DNA from 3 places in the Chryseobacterium piperi genome. Region 3 is predicted to be linked to each of the others. Evidence: riboswitches for the same ligand, from Rfam matches in the RefSeq annotation. Region 3 holds a riboswitch; each other region holds the start of a gene.
The links. Region 3 has a riboswitch for cobalamin ahead of CJF12_RS19490 (TonB-dependent receptor plug domain-containing protein). Riboswitches for the same ligand answer to the same signal wherever they lie in the genome.
Positions count from the first base shown of each region.

Region 1: it holds a riboswitch for cobalamin, as region 3 does, so the genes downstream of both, CJF12_RS12350 (TonB-dependent receptor plug domain-containing protein) here and CJF12_RS19490 (TonB-dependent receptor plug domain-containing protein) in region 3, are expected to answer to the same signal.
Region 2: it holds a riboswitch for cobalamin, as region 3 does, so the genes downstream of both, metE (5-methyltetrahydropteroyltriglutamate--homocysteine S-methyltransferase) here and CJF12_RS19490 (TonB-dependent receptor plug domain-containing protein) in region 3, are expected to answer to the same signal.

Region 1 is NZ_CP023049.2:2,817,512-2,824,985, reverse strand. Features, by position in the region: gene CJF12_RS12365 (TonB-dependent receptor plug domain-containing protein) at 1-1,593, shown strand, start outside; gene CJF12_RS12360 (MbnP family protein) at 1,655-2,530, shown strand; gene CJF12_RS12355 (cytochrome-c peroxidase) at 2,607-3,626, shown strand; cobalamin riboswitch at 3,757-3,942, shown strand; gene CJF12_RS12350 (TonB-dependent receptor plug domain-containing protein) at 4,057-6,084, shown strand; gene CJF12_RS12345 (YncE family protein) at 6,081-7,217, shown strand; gene CJF12_RS12340 (hypothetical protein) at 7,231-7,474, shown strand, end outside.
Region 2 is NZ_CP023049.2:621,607-629,080, reverse strand. Features, by position in the region: gene CJF12_RS02750 (hypothetical protein) at 1-539, shown strand, start outside; gene CJF12_RS02745 (Lrp/AsnC family transcriptional regulator) at 863-1,324, opposite strand; cobalamin riboswitch at 1,479-1,664, shown strand; gene metE (5-methyltetrahydropteroyltriglutamate--homocysteine S-methyltransferase) at 2,060-4,381, shown strand; gene CJF12_RS02735 (KTSC domain-containing protein) at 4,854-5,300, shown strand; gene CJF12_RS02730 (efflux RND transporter permease subunit) at 5,749-7,474, opposite strand, start outside.
Region 3 is NZ_CP023049.2:4,437,867-4,445,340, reverse strand. Features, by position in the region: gene CJF12_RS19525 (endonuclease) at 1-178, shown strand, start outside; gene CJF12_RS20055 (bacteriocin-like protein) at 430-582, shown strand; gene CJF12_RS19515 (IS1182 family transposase) at 766-2,103, opposite strand; gene CJF12_RS19510 (CCC motif membrane protein) at 2,220-2,540, opposite strand; gene CJF12_RS19505 (DUF2752 domain-containing protein) at 2,551-2,841, opposite strand; gene namA (NADPH dehydrogenase NamA) at 2,868-3,920, opposite strand; gene CJF12_RS19495 (cytidine deaminase) at 4,023-4,505, shown strand; cobalamin riboswitch at 4,831-5,007, shown strand; gene CJF12_RS19490 (TonB-dependent receptor plug domain-containing protein) at 5,040-6,887, shown strand; gene CJF12_RS19485 (YncE family protein) at 6,899-7,474, shown strand, end outside.

The DNA.
Region 1 (7,474 bases), 1.6 Mb from region 3:
ACCGTTGCCGGAAGTATTGATCTGAAAAGAAAGAATACTCCATTTGGTCTTCAGAAGAAATGGGGTGGGGCATATCAAACCGGTTTTGAGTTTAATAACAAACAGTTTTTCAATTTGGGTAATGTATCGTATTCAGGGAGCAAACTTGTGGCTGATGGAAGTATTTCTTTCCGAAAAGCAGGAAATTATTATGATGGGAATAACGATGAAGTACGTCACTCACAATATAATAAATTCAATACTTCATTAGGAGCAGCGTATAAAACAAGCCGATTATCATCTGTAAGGGTAGATGCTATTTTTGATATGGCGAAAAATGTTGGCTTTCCTGCATTGCCGATGGATTTATGGCTTTCCAGGGCAGTGATTACTTCAGCTTCCTATAAGCAGCTATTTGAAAATGGATTGGTAAAATCCTGGGATACAAAGATCTATTACAACGCTATTGAGCACTATATGGATGATACGGCACGTCCTGAAAATTTGGTTCATATGGATATGCCGGGCTGGAGTACAACTTATGGTTTGCTTTCTAAAATGAATTTGAAAAATGAGAAGTATTCTTCGGAAATCCAGCTTAATGTGTATAATAATTTATCTATAGCAGAAATGCGGATGTATCCCCAAGACCGAAGTAAGAGGACCATGTTTGCCTATAGCTGGCCTTGGGTTACTACTCGTTATGCCGGCCTTTCTATGAATAATTCATGGGATATTTCAGATCACAGCCGATTCAATTTCGGAGGATCCTTAGGTTTAAATTACAATAAGTCCAAATATGTGGAGTTCAATTGGATCTTTCATCCAGGAGCACCTCAGGAAAAAACGAGATTTCTGCCAAACCTTCATGCAGGATATCAATTGAATATTGATCATTTTAATTTTTCAATAGGAACGGGCTATGGTCATAGGGCACCTTCTGTTTCGGAAGGTTACGGATATTACATTTACAATAGCTTTGACCGGTACGATTATATAGGAAATCCTAATTTAAAAAATGAAATTTCATATGAAACCAACGCGAGTGCGGGTTTTAAAAATGAGAAGTTAGGAATTGAGGCAAAAGTAAATTATTTCTATATTCAAAATTATATCATTGGCAGAATTCTAAGTATGGGAAGTCCGATGAATTATCAGTCGGTGGGAGTGAAGGGATATACTTCATTGGATTACGCAACACTCTTCAACATGTCTCTGAATGCGGAGTACCATATTTTGCAAAATCTGCACTGGAAAGGAGTTGTTACCTATGCAAGGGGAACCGATGATAAAGGTGGAAATTTACCTTTCATTCGCCCGTTAAGTTATCAAACTTCCGTACATCTTACACATGGAGATTTTGGATTCCAGACTTCCGTGAATGGTGATTTTATGCAGATCAATTACAGTCCTGAATATGGAGAAGACCAGACAGCTGCCTATACCATATGGAATCTGTCCGCAGATTATACCTTCAAAATCAACAAATTTAAAACTGTTCTACAGATTGGTGCAGAAAATCTTTTAAACAAATACTACATCACTTATGCCGACTGGGGAAATATCCCCAGGATGGGGCGGAACATCTTTACGTCTTTAAAATTCAGTTTTTAATGCGATGATGAGGTGCTCTACTATTCAATACATTATTATAACAAACTAAAATTTAACTAAAATGAAAAATTTAAACAAATATTTATTATGGTCACTAGGATCTGTTTTTTCACTGTTCCTCTTTTCCTGTCAGGGGAGTGATCGTAATTCTGTTGCTAACAATGTGACGTTGGAATTCAATAATACATTCAAAAATACTCCTATTGTTCTTGGAGGTGCAGCTTCTGCTTCAGCAACAACAAACACTTCAGCAATGGGGCAGGTTCACCATTTTTCAGAACTGAAATATGTCATCAGTAATATTCGACTTATCAAAGCAGACGGAAATGAGGTTCCATATAAAGTAAACGATCTGGATAAAGGGGCAACAGTGATAGACCAATCAAAACCGGAAAGTCTGGCCTATATTCTCAATGATATACCTGTTGGGGGGTATAAGGCCATCAAATTTGGTTTAGGAATTAAGAAAGAGCTTAACACCTTAGACCAAGTGAGGTTTCCAGGATTCTATGCAAAGGCCGGCGCCAATGATACACAAATGATGTGGGAGTGGGGAGCTGGCTATCGCTTTACAAAACTCGAAGGCTTCTTTGATACTGATAACAAGCAGATGTCTATTCATACAGGAAGCACCATAAAAGGTACTGAAGGTAATTATACACAAGGCGTCGATGCATATAGAGATATTACACTTAGCCTTTCTACCAATGCAATCGTAGGAGATAAAGCTCCTAAAATTATCATTAAAGCAGATTTTGATAAACTGCTGAGCGGGAAGACGAATACGATTACACTGAAAACAGGAACCGGGATGGATGGAAATGCTACTCCTAATATTCATACGGCCGCTCAGATGGTCAAATTTGTGGATAATCTGGGCGGAAATGGAGCAAGCGATATTACCGGAATATTTTCGATCAGTAAAGTAGAAAACTAAATATATCTCCACATCAGCTGAAACTTAGGACTAAAGAAAAAGCTTTTTCAGGTTGGTATAAATAAATTCATTTAAAATGAAAAGAATATTAAGTATTTTATCGGTTGTCATACTGTTGATATCATGCAATAATGACTATTATGAACCGATTGCTTATGATAACCCCAACATCTCTTTGAATATTCCATCAGGTTTTCCCGAACTAAATAATTCGGTGAACTCAAACAGGCCTACAAAATATGGTGTTGAGTTGGGAGAGAAGCTATTCAACGAAAAAAGACTCAGTGCAGATAATACGGTTTCATGCTCCAGTTGCCATATTCAGGCTAATGCTTTTGCTGATACCAATGCACAAGCAATAGGTATTTTGGGGAGAAAAGGAATCCGGAATACACCTCCTATCCAAAACATGTTGTTTATGAAGTTTTATAACTGGGATGGGAATATACTCCAGCTTGAAAAACAACCATTGGTTCCTATTATCACGCATGAAGAAATGGGGTCATCTATTCTGGAAGTTATTGGTAAAATTAAAGGCGATTCCACATATAAAGATTTATTCAGAAAAGCATTTGGAGATGAAGTGATGACCCCCGAAAGGATATATAAAAGTATTGCTCAATATGAGTATACGCTTATTTCTGCCGATAGTAAATATGATCAGGTAAAACGGAATGAAGGGATTTCTTTCACAGAAAATGAAGCACAAGGATATCAGACTTTTCAGCAAAAATGTTCCAGCTGTCATAGTACTGCTTTATTTACAGATCAGAGCTTTAGAAATATTGGATTCCCATTGAATCCTGATACTAATGAAGCTGGGCGCGGCAGGGTTACAGGTCTTCCGGTAGATTATATGAGTTTCCGTGTTCCTTCTCTAAGAAATGTAGAATATACTGCTCCTTACGGAAGCTTCGGACAGTTCGCGACATTGAGAGCTGTTCTTGACTATTTGGATAATGGAGTTTTAGATGCCAATAACCTTGATCCGATCCTTAAGAGCAATGGAAACAGAATTCCCCTGACGGAGCAGGAAAAGGTTAATCTTATCTTATTTATGAAGACATTGAGTGACCGTAAGTTTGTAGGAAAGTAAATCCAATTTACCCATTGTAGAATTTAAAGGGTATATCAGCAAGCATCCTGTTACATTGTAACGGGATGTTTTGTTTTATCAGGTTGATTATCATTTTGTTAGATGGAGTATTGTTTCTTACGGGAATTTTCTATCTTTGCCGCAATCTGGTGAGCTGTAAAAGGCTCTTAAAAGGGAATCCGGTGTAAATCCGGAACAGACCCGCTGCTGTAAGCTCCAAACCAAAGTTTTTGAAGAATACATCCACTGTTTTTTTAATGGGAAGGATTTCAAAAATGGAGTAAGTCAGAAGACCTGCCGGAAATATTAAAGTTTGACGCTTTCGTGGAATAAAGCTTAGGACAACAACGATTTTGTACAGTATATTGCTGTGCTATACCGTTGCTGCTTTCTTATATCCATTAGCGTTACAATTATTCTCAGGGAGCTAATGGAATCAAAATATACTAATACAACCAGAAACATAATAATCACAATTCTTGTGCTGGTTACTCAATTGTATTTTTCTCAATCAAAAGATAGTATAAAGGAAAAAGCTATTCTTCCGGTTCATATTTATAAAAAAGATTTTAAAGAAATTCTGCCTGCACAAACGCTTTCCGGAGAGCAGTTGGAACGGCTTAACAGCCAGTCTGTTGCTGATGCACTGCGGTATTTTTCAGGAGTGCAGATCAAAGATTACGGAGGAATTGGTGGATTGAAAACAGTGAATATCCGAAGTATGGGAAGCCAGCATGTAGGCGTTTTTTATGATGGAATCCAGTTGGGAAATGCTCAAAATGGAGTCATTGACCTGGGAAAGTTTTCATTGGATGATATTGAGGAGATTTCATTGTATAACGGTCAGAAAAGTGAAATTTTCCAGCCTGCTAAGGACTTTGGGTCTTCGGGTTCTATTTACCTGCAGCCCAAAACTCCGGTCTTTTATGGAAAAAAGAAAACCAATCTTGTTCTCAGGATAAAAAACAGTTCTATAGATCTCTTTAATCCGTCTTTTCGCCTGGAGCAAAAAATTTCGAATAAAGTCTCTGCCAGTTTCAGTTCCGAATTTATACAAAGTGATGGGAGATATAAATATACGTATCAGAAAAAACATCCTGATGGTTCCATTGCCAACGATACTGTGGCCACAAGATATGATTCTTATATTACGGCAAAGCGTTTTGAAACCAGTTTGCAGGGTTTGTTGAATAACGGAAGCTGGAATATCCGGGGATATGGATATATTTCTGATCGTGGAATTCCTTCAGCTATCGTCAATAATGGTTTTGGACCAAAAGGGCAGAAGCTGTTGGATAAGAATTATTTTGTGCAGACCAGTTTTAGAAAGAGAATATTTCCAAAGCTGGAAACACAGATTAAAGCCAAATTTGCCTATGACTATACCAGGTATCTGGACACGGTAAATGTAGCAGAAACAGCTTTAAAGACAGATAATAAGTACATCCAGAGGGAAGTTTACCTGTCATCATCAAATATGTATTCCATTACATCCAATTGGGATGTGAGCGCGAATGTTGATTTTCAATATAATAACCTGGATTCGAATTTAAAACTGTTTTCTTTTCCTACGCGCTATACTTCGTTGGTTGCCTTTGCAACAACATACCAATGGAAACGGTTTAAATTTTTAGGAAGTGTATTAGGAACCTTTATTCAGGAGAAAGTAGAGCGTAATTCGAAATCCCCGGATAAAAGAGAATGGACTCCTTCAGCATTTTTAAGCTACCAGCCATTGGCTTCCAAAGATTTTATGATAAGGGCTTTTTATAAAAGGATCTTCAGGATGCCAACCTTTAATGATTTGTATTATACAATGATTGGAAATGTTTTTCTTAAACCGGAATTTACCAACCAATATGATTTGGGTTTTACTTATCAGAAATCTTTTAACCAACCTGTTTTAAAAAATATTTATGTAAAAGTAGACGGTTACTATAACAAGGTTGAAAATAAGATTATCGCCGTACCCACTACCAATCTTTTCAGATGGATGATGACGAACCTGGGGGATGTACAGATTATAGGTGCTGATGTCAACGTACAGGCACAACTGCAGCTAGGGCAGGTGCAATTAAAGCCTTTGGTAAGTTATACATACCAGAGTGCGCGGGATTTTACAGAAAAGGGGGAATCTTATTACGGGGATCAGATCCCTTATGTACCATGGCATTCAGGAACCTTTACGATGATGGCGGATTATAAGGATTGGAGTTTTAATTATAGTTTCATGTATACCGGGAAACGATATGATGCTCAACAAAACAATATTGAATACAATGCTGTTAGGCCCTGGTATACTCATGATCTATCCGTTCAGAGAACATTTTATTGGCGATCACATCAGCTGAAAGCAAGCCTGGAAGTCAATAATACTCTGAATCAACACTATGATGTGGTAAGAAACTATCCTATGCCTGGAAGAAATTTTAAACTTATTGTAAGCTATACATTATGAAAAAAATAAACTTTTACCTTCTTGCTTTTGTCTTATTTTTTCTGTTTTCATGCAGAACAGATGAGTACGTCCCGAAAGAAGAAACGGAAACCGGTATTGCACTGCCGGAAAATACTGCCATTAAAGGCTTTTATATTCTGAATGAAGGGAATATGGGAAGCAATAAATGCACCCTGGACTTTTTTGATTATACCACGGGAAGCTACCGGAGAAATATCTATGCTGAGATAAACCCGAATGTGGTAAAGGAGCTGGGAGATGTCGGCAATGATCTGCAAATCTATGGAAGCAAGCTGTATGTAGTTGTGAATGTATCCAATAAAATCGAAGTATTGGACGCTAAAACAGCTAAACGTATTAAAACGATTCAGTTACAGAATTGCAGGTATATTAAATTCAAAGGGGGAAAGGCTTATGCAAGCAGTTATGCCGGTCCTGTTGATATTAATCCCAATGCACCTAAAGGGAAAGTCGTAGAAATCGATACTACATCACTTTCCATACAAAGAGAGGTTACTGTAGGGTATCAGCCCGAAGAAATGGAGATCGTAGGAAACCAATTATTTGTTGCCAATTCCGGGGGATATATGGTTCCGAACTATGATAAGACTGTTTCTGTAATAGATCTTACCAACTTTACGGAGACGAAGAAAATCAATGTAGCGATCAATCTCCACCGTCTTAAAAAGGATAATTATGGAGACTTGTATGTCAGCTCCAGAGGAGATTACTACAATGTTCCGTCAAGCTTGTATTTGGTGGATGCTGCTACGGGAACCGTGAAAAAAGATTTTCATGTGGCAGTGAGTGAAATGACCATTGTTAATGACAAGCTGTACTATTATGGAAATGAGTTTAATTATAACACCCATTCTTACACCAAGACTTTCGGGATTATTGATGTAAAAACCGAACAGGTTATTTCCAATAAAATTATTGACCAGGAATATGTAGATGCTATTAAGGCTCCTTATGGTATTGCTGTAAATCCTATAACGGAAGACATTTACCTTACTGATGCCCGGAATTATGTATCCACAGGCTACGTCTATTGTTTCAATAAAAATGGACGCTTTAAGTGGAAAACTGAGGGCGGGAATATCCCGGCTCATTTTGCTTTTTTATATAAATAATTGAATTCATGATATGGAAAGAAGTAATTTAAAAATTTCACAAGCTGTACTTGTTCTTTTTCTTCTGATAGGAATAACAGGATGTAAAAGCGACAGAGATGAAGAAGTCCCATTTAAAGGGCTGGAAGAGTCATATACCATCAGTCGCTTTAAAGTATTAAATATTGCAGCGAATAGTTCCGGGAAAATGACCTGGAGTGTTAATGACTCTATTATCTCTGAAAGTTCGGAACTGGACTTTATCAGTCCTTATGCTA
Region 2 (7,474 bases), 690 kb from region 3:
TAGCTGTTTTTGGTCAGAAAAAAGAAACCTTGAGCAATAAGGAAAAAGCGATTGTGGAACAGTTCAAAAATGAATATAAGAAGAAAAATTATAAAAAATTTGAAGGTAAAATTATTGTAAAGGATGGCTACGCGCACTTTGATGATAAGACCTTCTTATATGATAAGTCTGATAAAATAACAGTTTTAATGCTTGAAGAAGGGTTAATTTATCCACAGCTGCTAACCGATTATCAGATGGAAAAATTTATAGACGAAAGCACAGATAGAACTCAGAAAAGATTTTTACGCCTTCAAAAAGATCCACGTGCCGGTTTTGATGTAAACAATGTTAAATTAAACAATGCCACTGAGCTTACTTTTCTTGGTTCATCTCCTAAAACCAAAAGATTTAAAATTACCTGCAAAGACAATAAACTAGGAAATCAAATCCAGTATCTGATCGAACTGACCAATAAAAATGCAAACAAAGAAACCTCTATGGAAGAATTTATTAAAAATTCAACCTTGACCTATTTGCAGCAACAGAGGTTGGATTAGAAAATTATCAAAATAATTAAAGTATCTATGAAGATTGAAAATTTGAAGTGTAAAAGATTCTTCAAAAATTGAAACATAAATAATATAGCTTCAATAATAAAACGTAAATAAATTGGTGTCATTAGTGTTTAAAAATAAATAATTCAAACACAAATACCACTAATATCTACACTAATATTCACAAATAAGCAATACGTAGATACTATCTTTTGCAAAGTTATTTGTGCCATTATTTACAACAAAAATATTGATTATATCGTTTTAACTGTAGCCTAACCAGAATCTCGAGGCTACTAACCATTTGTCATATTCCTTTTAAATTTTTAAATGGTAACCCCATGATTATTCTTCACCTCAGCCATTACGAAAGTACTGTGTGTGCTTCCTATAGAATCTACAGTGCCTAGTTTATTAAAAACAAAATCCTGATAATGCTTCATATCTCTTACCTGAACTTTAAGTAGAAAGTCAAAATCTCCGGAAATATTATAACATTCCGCAACCTCTTCAATCTGTACAATTTCTTTCACAAACTCATTTCCCACAGAACGATCGTGAATCTTTAGTTTAACCTGGCAGAAAACAGTAAAGCCCCGGTTAAGTTTCTCAGCTTCCAAAACTGCTGCATAATGTTTAATATACCCTTCTTGCTCTAATCTTTTTACCCGTTCAAATACAGGTGATGGAGAAAGATTAATTTCTTTAGCCAGTTCCTTTACTGTTAATTTAGCATTCTTTTGCAGGATTCTTAGCAATTGAAGATCCTTGTCATCAAGTCTTTCCACAGGATAATATTCTTTTTTTGATTGAATATTTCAAATTTACAGAATAAATATCTTTACAAACTATTTTAAACAAAATTTTATCCCTAATTTTTAAAATAAATCCAACTAAATAACTTAATTTAATACCTTTACACCCTATTTTGTTCTTTAACATACTTCATCAAACGGAAAAGGTTTTACTTAAGGTAGATTAATAGGGAATCGTGTGAAAATCACGAACTGTCGCGCAACTGTAAGTAACATATTAAGGTTTTTGTCCTTGGAGATCCACTGCTGTCAAGCGGGAAGGATGACAGAAACTGTTACAAGTCAGGAGACCTGCCTGTTCCGAATTGACAATGCTTTCGCGGTCTGAAGCTTTTGGTCATACAGATGATACTTTTGAACGTATTAGGTTGGTTTAAACTTGGATTTGCATGAGTTTAAACGCAAAGATTTTTTATAGAGATTCCTTAGATTTAAGGAGCAAAGAAATGCGACGATGTCGCTGATGAAGCGTATGGATATAGCGTTCGCTTCTTCAAAATCAATTTTATTGATTTTCACCTTTGCCTTATTAAATAGAGAGAATTAGAAATAAACTTTGCGCTAAAAAGAAACTTCTAAAATTGGCGACCAATCTGAAAATTACGTCCATATTGTATCTCTCCATTACTCAAAAACTTTACCCCCGATTGCATTACGAAGCATTATAAGAACTTTTAAAACAAAATTTAATTAAAAGTTTAAAGAAAAATGCAAACACACATCCTTGGCTACCCGCGAATTGGCAGCAACAGAGAACTCAAAAAAGCCTGCGAACAATATTGGGCAGGTAAAACATCATTACAGGAACTGTTAGAGGTTGGAAAAACCATCAGAAAACAAAACTGGAAATTACAGCAGGAAGCAGGAATTGACCTTATTCCAACGAATGATTTTTCCTTTTATGACCAGGTTTTAGACCTCACCTTATCCGTTGGTGCTATTCCTTCGCGCTATCAGGATATTGCTTCAAAAGAATCCAGTACAGAACTGGATCTGTATTTTGCAATGGCAAGAGGATACCAAAAAGAGGGTTTAGATATTACCGCAATGGAAATGACTAAGTGGTTCGATACCAATTACCATTATATTGTCCCTGAATTTCAGAAGGATCAAAAGTTTAAACTATTCTCCAATAAAATCGTCAACGAATTTATTGAGGCAAAGGAAGAAGGGATCAACGCTAAACCAGTAATTATTGGACTGGTAACCTACTTACTATTAGGAAAAGAAAAGGAAGAAGGTTTCAATAAATTAGATTTAACCCAAAATCTTCTTCCGGTCTATACTGAGATCTTAAAAGAACTGGAAAATAACGGAGCCGAATGGATCCAGTTTGATGAGCCTTTTTTAGCATTGGACCTGGATCAAAAAGCTAAAGAAGTTTATCCGAATGTCTATACTGAGCTTGCCCAACAATTCCCGAATCTTAAGTTTCTTATCACTACCTATTTTGATGGACTAAAAGATAATCTTTCATTGGCGACTACCCTACCGGTCGATGCTTTGCATATTGATCTGGTACGTGCTCCCGAACAATTGGATGAAGTGATTAATGCTATTCCTGAAACATTAATTCTATCATTAGGTGTTGTGGATGGAAGAAATATCTGGAAAAATGATTTCAGCCAGTCTTTAGTTTCGATTAAAAAAGCAATTGCTGCACTGGGTCCTGAAAGGGTCTTTATCGCTCCGTCATGCTCTCTGCTTCATACTCCTTTCGATCTTGATCTTGAAAAAAATGAAAAAATATTATCTCCGGAGATCAAGCAATGGATGGCTTTTGCTAAACAAAAGGTTTCTGAAATTGTTTTATTAAAGAAATTAGCATCAGAAAACCCGGATTATAATACCTTACAGGAGTTGGCGGAAAATAAAAAAGCCATTGAAAACCGTAAAGTTTCAACGCTAATTCATAATAAAGATGTAAAAAGCCGCATTGAGCTTACTACAGAGAATGACGCTCAGAGAAACAGTCCATTTAATGCGCGAAAAGAAGCACAGCAGAGGGCACTGGAACTTCCACTATTTCCAACAACAACTATTGGCTCTTTCCCTCAAACCAAAGAAGTCAGAAGCTGGAGAGCTCAATTTAAGAAAGGAGACCTTACTGCAGAGGAGTATGATCAATTACTTAAAGAAGAAACTCAGAGAACGATTAACTGGCAGGAGGAAATCGGAATTGATGTGCTGGTTCATGGAGAATTTGAGCGTAATGATATGGTTGAGTATTTTGGGGAACAACTGGCAGGATTTGCTTTTACTCAAAACGGATGGGTTCAGAGTTACGGAAGCAGATGTGTAAAGCCACCTGTAATTTTTGGAGATGTCCACAGACCTCAACCAATGACAGTATATTGGTCTCAATATGCCCAATCTCTGACCAAAAAATGGGTTAAGGGAATGTTGACGGGCCCTGTTACTATTCTTCAGTGGTCTTTCGTACGTGATGACCAGCCTCGTTCTTTAACCTGCAAGCAGATTGCTTTAGCCATTCGTGATGAGGTTAGTGATCTTGAGAAAGCAGGTATCAGAATTATCCAGATCGATGAACCGGCTATCAGAGAAGGTCTTCCTCTACGGAAAGCAGAATGGCAGAATTACCTGCAATGGGCTGTAGAAGCGTTCAGAATCTCTGCAAGTGGTGTTGAGGATGCTACACAGATCCATACCCATATGTGTTATTCTGAGTTTAATGACATCATCCACAATATTGCAGATATGGATGCTGATGTGATCACCATAGAATGTTCCAGAAGTCAAATGGAATTGTTAAATGCCTTTGCAGACTTTAAATATCCTAACGAAATTGGCCCTGGAGTGTATGACATCCATTCTCCAAGAGTTCCATCAAAAGAAGAGATGGTAGAATTATTGAAAAAAGCACAAGCCGTAATCCCCGCAGAACAACTTTGGGTAAACCCTGACTGTGGATTGAAAACCCGTCATTGGGATGAAACTGAAAAAGCATTAATTGCTATGGTAGCAGCTTCAAAAGAAGTAGCTGCAGCCTATGAGACAGAGAAAGTTTAAAAACTGATTATTTTTTTTTATGGAGAGACAGGGGTTTAGGCTCCTGTCTTTTTTATATTTCGGCTAAAGCCGATCTTAATCCTATCAAGTTAAGCAGCTAAAGCCCATTATAAATATAAAAACCATTCTTAATGGCTTTAGCCAAAACCTATTCAGTTTATGACAATGCCACGAATAAATAATTTTATACTAAATCAAAAACATTCGTGCATTCGTGGCAAAAAAATCGGATTTTATCTAAAAGGATTATTAGATAACTCTATTCAAAACCTAATGAATTCTATACTATGACAACATAAAATACCACCCAAATAAATTAATAATGAATAAGTTATGATTTTTAGGATTTAATTACCTAATTTTGCACCCCGAAAAAAGGATTCGGATTATGGAATCGCTAATAGCCGTATTATAAAAATACTCATGAAGATAGCGATTGTATATACCCTTAAAAATCAATAAATATTTACATATGAAAAGAATTGGTGAACACAGAAAGCTTCTTGGGGTTGATAAAGAGGTTACCTTAAAAGAATTAAAAACAATTTACAGGAATACGATGAAAGATTCTCATCCTGATAAATTCATCAATGACGAAGCTGGGAAACTGGAAGCAGAGGAAAAAAGCAAATCTGTAATTGAAGCCTACCATTTTTTGGTGAGCATCAATCCGGAAACACAGGAAAAATATAAAGAAGAATATACGGAAACAATTACAAAATCAATCATTCAGGATTTCTATTTTGAAAAACAGATTTTGAAAGTTCAGCATTTGAATGGAAAAATGTATGAATATATTGGTGTTCCTAGAAATACCTATATCAAAATGGTGAATGCAGATTCACCAAGCCGTTTTGCAAGAAGACATATTTATGGAAATTTCATCTACAGAAAGTCAGGTGAGGTTATGGCAGATTAACTTTCTGTATACAATAAATGAGGGCTTCCGGTTTATACTGGGAGCCTTTTTTAATGGTCGAAAATGGAATATTGTTAGTTTTGGCTAAAGCCAATTGAATTGATATTTTTTATAAGCGGGCTAAAGCCCGTTCCCATTGATTTTTTCCTCCCACAGATTACACAAATGACACAGATGTTTCCCTGTATTTTAGGAGAGGTTTAAATTCTAGCTATACCACCATCAGAAAAGAAAATAAAATCATCATTTAATAGTTGCCAACACCTAACATCTCATTAATCTTAATAGGAATGGGTTTAGCCCATTTCACAATATCAAAACCATCCATAAGGCTTTAGCCGAAACCTATATTCTTCATATTTATAATAAGAACCTATTAGCAATAAAGAATACAGTAAAAAAAGCGTATCATTTCTGATACGCTTTTTCGGCTAATTAAGGTTGTTATTTAGTCTATGTGTTTCGGAGTATATCCATCTTCACTTAGTTCTTTGTGTACGTAATCGGCTTTCATTTCCGCATCATAGTCTACTTTTTGGTTTTTACCCATTCTTCTCAAAATCGAGTCAAATAAAGAGTATACTACTGGTACGATAATCAAGGTAAGGAATAGAGACGATGTCAAACCACCGATAACTACCCATGCAAGACCTTTATTCATCTCTGCTCCTGCTCCACTTGCCAAAGCAATTGGCAACATCCCGAAGATCATCGCAATCGTCGTCATTAAGATTGGACGAAGACGGGCATGGTTGGCCTGAACTAATGCATCGTGAGTCGTTGCACCAGCTGCTTTTCGTGCATTCGTAAAGTCCACAATAAGAATCGCATTCTTCGCAACAAGACCAATCAACATGATCATTCCTAACATCGTAAAGATATTTAATGAGTTGGCTGTTAAAGCAAGGATTACCATAACCCCGATCATTGCTAGTGGAATTGAGAATAATACCACAAACGGATATACAAAACTGTCATATAATGAAACCATTACCAGGTATACCAATACAATAGCCGCTAATAAAGCAATACCTAACGTACCGAAACCTTCCTGCTGGTTTTCCATATCACCACTCCAGATATAATCTACTCCTACAGGTTTTTTATCACTCTTCATGAATTGGTCTGCCCATTCATTTGCTACGTCACCTACAGGTCTACCTACTGCTTTAGCTCTTACCTTTACAGAAGGTGATTTATCTCTACGCTCAAGTAAACTTGGACCTGAGCCCATTTTCACTTCTGCAAACTGGCTCAAACGCACCTGTTGACCTTGAGGATTAGTAAACATTAAGTTTTTAACATCATCAATAGACTGTCTGTTGGCGTCACCAAAACGGATATTGATATCGTATTCATATTCTCCGGCTCTGTATTTTCCATCGGTATTCCCGTTAAACGCTGTTTGCATCGTTTGTCCCACACTGGAAAGGTTTAAACCTAAAGAAGCCATTTTATCTCTGTCAATATTCACCTGAACTTCCGGGTTACCGGTATCAGTTGATAATTCAGCATCCACTGCTCCTGGAACTTTTTTCAATAGTTCTAAAATTCTTGTCGCTTCTTTTACTGCTATAGCATTGTCCGGGGCAGTTACTACCATTTCAATCGGAGCATTTTCAGCACCCATGATACCGATTGGAGCCGTTTTGAATTCAACTCCCGTAAATTTCTCTTCTAATGCTCTTTTTACTTTTGCAGCTTTGATATTGGTACTTTCAGAACGTTCAGATTTATCTGTAAGGTTTACCTGAACCTCAGATTGATAAGTAGTAGCCTGAGCCCCACCAAAACCTGTTGACTGCTGACCTACTGTGGTAATCAAATCAACAACATCTTTATCATTTCTTAAAAACTTCTCAACATCCAATGTTAATTGGTTCGTTTTTTCAACCGTTGCATCTTTTGACAATTCCATCTGAACTAAGAACTGACCACGGTCAATAGGAGGGAAAAATTCTCCACCGATGAAACCGAATACTACCAGCATGAATGAAGCGATTAAAACAATAAAGGTAATCACAACAGTAGATATTCTTCTTAAAGTAGTCTTCAAACACCATTCAAGGATATCTGTAATCCAGTGCGTGAACTTATCAATTAAACCTTCAAACCAAAGGATGAATTTCTCAAACCAGTTTTTTCCTGTTAAATGTTCCAGCTTACCAAATCTT
Region 3 (7,474 bases):
AAAGGGGGAAACTCAAAATATCAAAAAAGCTGAAATTTATAACCTACAAGGAAAAGTAATGCAAACAATTGATAGTCCTTTTAAAAATACCAGGAACTCAATCAAAATTAAAAACCTTGAGCAAGGAGTTTATATTTTAAAATTGGATCAGTCGACTCTGAAGTTTATTGTAAAATAAATAGTTTCAATTTAGTAAACATAAAAAGCGGGTTCAATATTGAACCCGCTTTTTATTTCTTTTATACCAAAACTTATCGATAAGACCCCGGAATTAATGCTACTCCAGTTAGTTTAACTTAGAAAAAAGCCTCATATAACACTAAAAATCAAAACATTATTCCGAGTTAAAGTTTGTTAAATAATTGTGTAAACAAAAATATAGTGTGACATTGTATGACACAAATTATCACACAAAAACAATTATTTATTATGAAAAATTTAATCAAACTCAGTAAAGAAAATTTAAAAACGATTAAAGGCGGAGGCGATCAAGGAGTATGCTACCTTCCTGGTGGAGGATATGTTATCAGGGATTGCTCTTCAAGATGTCCTAATGGCGGTTACCCTGCTTGTCCGGCTTAATGAATTTCTCATCTTTACCTCCTAGATATCATAAATAAATAGAGGGTATTGATGAAAAGAAAATAAGAGGCTGTCTCAAAAGGACAGTCTCTTTTTAGTATTTCATTGAAAAAAGATTTCGATATTTTGAATAAAAAAAATATCTTGGAAAAAAGAAGATATAAGTCAAAAAAGCAGTCTGTTTTAGGCTGCTTTTGACATTTTCTTTAGATTGTGGGCAATTGCGAGTATGCCGATTTCTACCTCGACTTTATTTTTTCCCCGAAGCATGAATCGTTTAAAATTTTTGTTGTGTTTGAGCTCTGCAAAAACAGGTTCAACATCATGGCATCTTTGTTTTCTGAGTTTGATGCCCTTGCTGGTATTAAGAAGTTTGAAAACCTTTTCTCTGATTTTTGCCAATTTAGGATTGTTTTGTGAAGTGGTTATTTGTCCCGATTTCTGATCTTTTCTGAAGTAATTATATTTAACATAAGCTTTTATTTTCTTAGATTTTAACAAGTTGTAATTTTCTTCTGAGCCATAACCAGCATCAGCAACAAGCTCTTTGGGAGCTTTATGATAGCTTTCTTCAAAACCCAGTAAATGAGTCGCTAATGTTTTGGTGTCTGTTGGGTTGGGGTGAATTGAATAATGTAAAATGAATTGTCTATGGGTAGAAATTTGTAGATTGTAAGCGGGTTTTAGTTGTCCGTTTCGCATATGATCCTCCTTCATTCGCATAAAAGTAGCGTCTGTATCGGTTTTGGAATAGGAATTTCTATCTTCTAATAATTCTTGCTGTTTTTTATATTTCTCTAAATTATCTGCCCAGTTTTTCTTAGCATAATTCAGTTTCTGACGAACTTTTGAAGCTACTTTTTTATCTTTCAAAACTTCATTGATCTTTTCGATGGTTTGAGTTACTTTTTCAGAATCTACTTCTTTAAAATCAATACTTTCTGTATTTTCAAGCTCGTCTTTGGCAACTGTTTCTGCATAGTTCCAAAGCTCTTCTAATTGCTCTGCAATCCTTTCTTTGTGTTTTTTGACAGCTCTTCCCCAAACAAAAGTATAGCGATTGGCATTGGCTTCTATCTTGGTGCCATCTACAAAAGTGGTTTTCAGACTTACCAAACCTTCCTTTTCCAAAAGAAGAACAATTTGTGTGAAAATAGCTTTAATCTCACCTTTCAATCGTTCACTACGGAACCTGTTTAAGGTGTTATGATCGGGACGGCTCATTGCAGAGAGCCACATAAAATGGATGTTTTCTTTCAAGGCCTGCTCCATTTTGCGGCTTGAATAGATATTGCTTAAATAGCCATAAATCAAAACTTTCAAAAGCATTTTTGGGTGGTAGCAAGATGTTCCGCCAGGTTTGTAGGTTTTAATTAAGCTTTTGATATCCAAGCCATCAATAATGTTTGAAACAATTTTCACAGGATGTCGCTCATCAATCAACTCCGATAAATTGGGAGGAAAAAGCAGATTTTCTTTGGGGGTGTAATCTTTAAAGACTACTTTTGACGTACTTAACACAATGCAAATTAATCAATTTGCAACTATTAGGAAAGCGAAAGCTTTCCTTTTTGCATAAAAAAGGCTATCTCTTTTGAGACAGCCTCATTTTTTATAGTTATTTGTAATATAGGTTTTTATTTACCCATATTTTTTATCTGCTCAATTTGTTCCATATAGGCATCCCAACCTCCGGTTGAAAGCACATAAACCATATAGATTAAACTTAAAACCCCAATAACAAGACCTATAATACATAATATTCTTCCTGTCTTCAAATTATTATAATCTATATAAAGACTTGGGTCTTTTTGATACAAGGCATTGTCTTTATTATAAAGGTTCATTCCGATTAATCCGCAAATGACACCTACAATTCCGTTACAGCAGCAGCTGCCTAAAATAGCAACGATCCCTAATACTAATACTGTTGTTGCGTTTGGTAATTTCTGATTCATAGTTATTTTGTTAAGTTGTTAAATAAAAGTGTTTGTAAAAATAGGAAACCACCATGATAACTGAATTAAGAATTGCTAAAAAAATGATAACATTTCCATAATTTCTTTTTCTGTCAATAAAATTCAGCCCCACGGTACATAAAAAAAGTAATAAAGTATAAACCGCAGGAAACATATGAAATGCCTCTGAAAATTTTCCTTCAAAAACCAAGACAATAGCCCTTTGGGTTCCACAGCCGAAACATTCTATTCCTAGGAACTTCTTGCTTGGGCAAGGCAACATAAAGTCTTCAATTTTCATTTTTCCTTTTATTTTATTCTCTAAAATTAAGAAGAAATTTTCGCTCGCAGATACTGATGTGGGAAAAAGCAATTTTCTCCCATCTCAAAAGAGCCTTGAACAGCAATATATGGATTTCTTAAAATTTCTCTGGCAATAAATATCAGATCTGCATCCCCTTTTTCTAAAATATCTTCGGCCTGTTCTACTTGAGTAATCAGACCTACAGCTCCGGTTTTTACTACAGCTTCCTTCTTTACCTGTGAGGAGAACGGAACCTGATAACCATCAAACACAGGAATTTTTGCACCGTGGATATTTCCGCCACTGGAAACATCAACCAAATCCACTGCATGATCTTTAAGTATTTTTGCCAGTGCTACACTGTCTTCAATATTCCAGCCATTCTCAGCATATTCGGTTCCTGATATTCTCACAAACAAAGCTACATTTTCATTGAGCTCTTCATTCACCGCATCTACAATCTCGAGTAAAAACCTAATTCTATTTTCAAAGCTTCCCCCATACTCATCTGTCCGTATGTTTGATAGAGGTGACAAAAACTGATGGACTAAATACCCGTGTGCACCATGGATTTCAATGATATCAAAACCTGCCTTTACAGCCCTTTTAGCTGCCTTCTTAAAATTCTGAATCTGTGCTTTAATATCCTCAATCGTCAATACCTGTGGAATCCTTTCCGTAGGATGATAAGGTATAGGGCTCGGAGCAATGGTCTCCCACCCCTCTTCCACCGGAATCTGAATATTATTCCAGGTAGACCCTTTTCTTCCGGCATGGGCCAATTGAATTCCAATTTTACTTTCCGAATTGGAATGAACAAACTTTACTATCTTTTCCAGTTTTTCTGCTTGTTCATCATTCCAGATTCCCATACACTTATTCGTGATTCTGCCACGTGGCTCCACACCTGTTGCTTCAACCATAATTAAACCTGTACCGCCTTGTGACCTGCTTCCATAGTGTACAAAATGAAAATCATTCGCCAGTCCGTTTTCACAGGAATACATACACATAGGGGACATTACCCATCTGTTTTTAAGCTCTACATTTCTGAATTGTATCGGAGTATATAACATCTTGATTTGTTTTATATTTTAATATCAAACGAAGAAATAGAATCTACTTGCTCACGTGGTGAAAAAGAAGTAATTTTATCCCCCCTTTTTAGGCTTCAATATATGAAAAAAGACATACAGATCGGCTATGAATATTTTAAAAATAGTAGCGAACTGAACGATATAGAAAAAAAACTGTTCGAAAAAGCAAAACAGGCTCGTGAAAATGCCTATGCCCCCTATTCTCAGTTTTTGGTTGGCTGTTCTATTTTACTTGAAAACGGAGAAATATTCTCCGGAAATAATCAGGAAAATGCAGCTTTCCCATCAGGACTTTGTGCTGAAAGAACAACCATATTTTGGGTAGCCGCCAACTTTCCGGATCAAAAAATTAAAAAAATCTTTATTGTAGGTGGTCCCAAAGAACGTTCTGAAAAAACACCTCCTATTCCACCTTGTGGAGCATGCAGACAAAGCTTGATGGAATACGAAACAAAACAACATGAAAATATCGATCTTTATTTTTCAAGTATGAATGGAGAGGTAGTGAAAGTACATTCAATTAAGGATTTAATGCCTTTTTATTTTGACGGTACCTTTTTATAATCTGTAAAAAGGTAAAACCGCAAAATCGCCAATTTGTAAATGAGGAGTTCAACAGGTTTTTGTCATTTCGAACAAAGTGAGAAATCTCTTAAATTAAAATTAGAAACTGTTCTTCCTTTATTAAAAGGACGTTCATCTACTCTGTTTAATAAAACCATCCATACGGGTTTTGTCATATATTCTGGCAGGTTACGTAGACACTTATTCTCTATATGTGGAAGTCTTGGATGCTTTCAAAATAATCCTGTATACCAATGTCTTCATTATTTCGCATGAGATTATCTTGTTTAATTTTAACAATAAATTGCTGGTTCTTTTTAAAAACTTATCTTTGCAAAACTTTGGTTTTCAAGCTATTGAAAATAATAGGGAATTGGGTGAAAATCCCAAACTGTCCCCGCAACTGTAAATCGCAATAATTATTTCTATAACAAACCACTGTGAAAACGGGAAGGTATAGAAAAGTGAAAGTCAGGAGACCTGCCAAAATGATAACTCAAAAATATATTGCTTTCGGAGGAAAAGTAAAATAGTATGAAAAAAACTTTAATACTACTTTTATCGTCATCTGCTTATCTTCTTTGTTTAGGACAAGAGAAAGCAATTGATACCGTTTATATTTTTGACAACCAAATGAATCGGGTAAAACTGTTTCATAAGGTCAATACACTTACTCCAAGTGATATTCAAAAGAACTCTTCCAACTTATCTGAAGTATTACGCTTTCAGTCTTCCGTTTATATTAAAGAAAATGGGCGTGGAATGGTCTCTTCTCCCTCATTTAGGGGGACGAGTGCACAGCAGACCGCTTTTGTCTGGAACGGAATTAATATCAATTCTAATTTTTTAGGACAGGGTGATATTAATAATATGCCTTTATTCGGATATGACCAGATGGAAGTAAAAGCCGGTGGTGGAAGTGTTATCTATGGAAGTGGTGCGATTGGCGGAAGCATCCATTTAAATAATGATTTAAGTTTTAATAAAGGCCTTAAGGCCTCTCTATATTCTGAAGTAGCCTCTTTTAGTACCTTTATTAATTTTGCACAAGCGGCATACAGTAATGATAAGTTCAGCTTCAAAGTTTCAGGAAACCATATCAATAGTCAAAATGATTATGAGGTTGAAGAAAAGAACTACCTGAACAGAAACGGCAGATATTATAACACTACTTTTAATCTTGGCGCTTCTTATAAAATAGCTCAACATCAGACAATTTCATGGCAAAGTCAGTTTTTTGATTCGTCACAAAACTATCCTATTTTTACAGAGAATGGGAATAAAACAAAGTATGAAACACAAAGTATCAGAAGTTTAATTTCCTGGGACATTAATAAAGGGAAGCTATCCAATAGTTTAAAAGCAGCTTATACTGAAGAAAATTTTCAATATTTTGGAATTTATAATACTCCAAAAACAAGTGGATCGACAGGAAAAAACTATATATTCAAAAATGATTTTAATTATTTCATTCTCCCTAAACTTAATCTGAATGTTATTACAGAATTTCAGGTAAATAAAGGAGAAGGATATCAGCCCAGAACCTCAGCAGAAAATACAGAGAGCATTGGAAATGTAAGCAGAAATGTAGGCTCTTTAGCAGGACTTCTTCGCTATTTCCCCACAAAAAATTTACGTTTTGAGGCAGGAGTAAAAAAAGATTTCGTTGAAGATATCAGCTCACCTGTTCTTTATTCATTATCAGGGAAATGGAATCCTTTATCCTGGTATAGCATAGGATTGAACGCATCCAAAAATTTCAGATTTCCTACTTTCAATGACTTATATTGGAATCCTGGAGGAAACCTTAATCTAAGGCCGGAAAAATCTTATCAGATGGATATGGACCATGAATTCAAACTGAACGCTTTTAAACTAACAGTAAGCCCTTATTACATGAGTATAACCGATAATATTGTCTGGCTTCCTACGGCATATGGATATTGGTCTCCGGTTAATATCAACAAAGTTGAATCGTATGGTGTGGAATCACAAATTACTTTCGATAAAAAATTTAATGACCATCATTTGAGATTTAATATTGGATACACCTTTGCTAAATCTATCAATAAAGAAACCAAAAAGCAAATGATGTATGTCCCTCTTCATAAAGTTTTTGGAAATTTTGATTATCAATATACCTTCTTAAAATTCTACGTTCAGGGAATGTTTAACGGAATTACATATACCACAACAGATGAAAAAAGAGAAGATGCATTGGATCCGTATTTTGTTTTAAATACAGGAGTTTCAGCAACACTTCTCAAAAAATACACTTTAGGATTTAAAGTCAATAATTTAACCAATACTGTTTACGAGACTGTATCGTTTTATCCGATGCCTAAACGCAACTACAGTATTTCTGCCACTATAAATTTTTAATAAAAAATAACATGAAAATAACTAGACTTTTACAGCTTTTATTTGCCACCGTATTATTATTCAATATTTCGTGTAGTACCGACAGTAGTTTCACTCTTCCCGAAATTACATATGAAAATGGGTTTCTAATTACCAATGAAGGGAATTATGGAAAACCTAATGCCGAGGTAACTTTTGTTTCCAGAGATTTAACTTTTAGCCAAAACAATATTTTTTCTAAAAATAATAATGGAAGCCAGCTAGGAGATGTTCTACAAGCTGCTGCATTCAGTGGAGATAAAGCTTATTTGTTATTAAACAATTCAAATAAAATCCAGGTAGTTAACCGCTATACTTTTAAAAGTGTAGGCGAAATTACCAATCAGATTAATTATCCCCGTTATATTGCTGTTGCTAATAATAATGTTTATGTAACCAATGATCAATACCAAGCAGCAAAATATCTAAGTATCTATAAAACTTCGGATTTATCGTTTGTAAAAAAAATAGCTTTCACAGAGAATGTTGAAAGAATTGTAGAAGCAGGAGGAAATATTTTTATTCAGAATGCAAGCTTTGGTTTTGGAAATAAAATTACATACATCAAT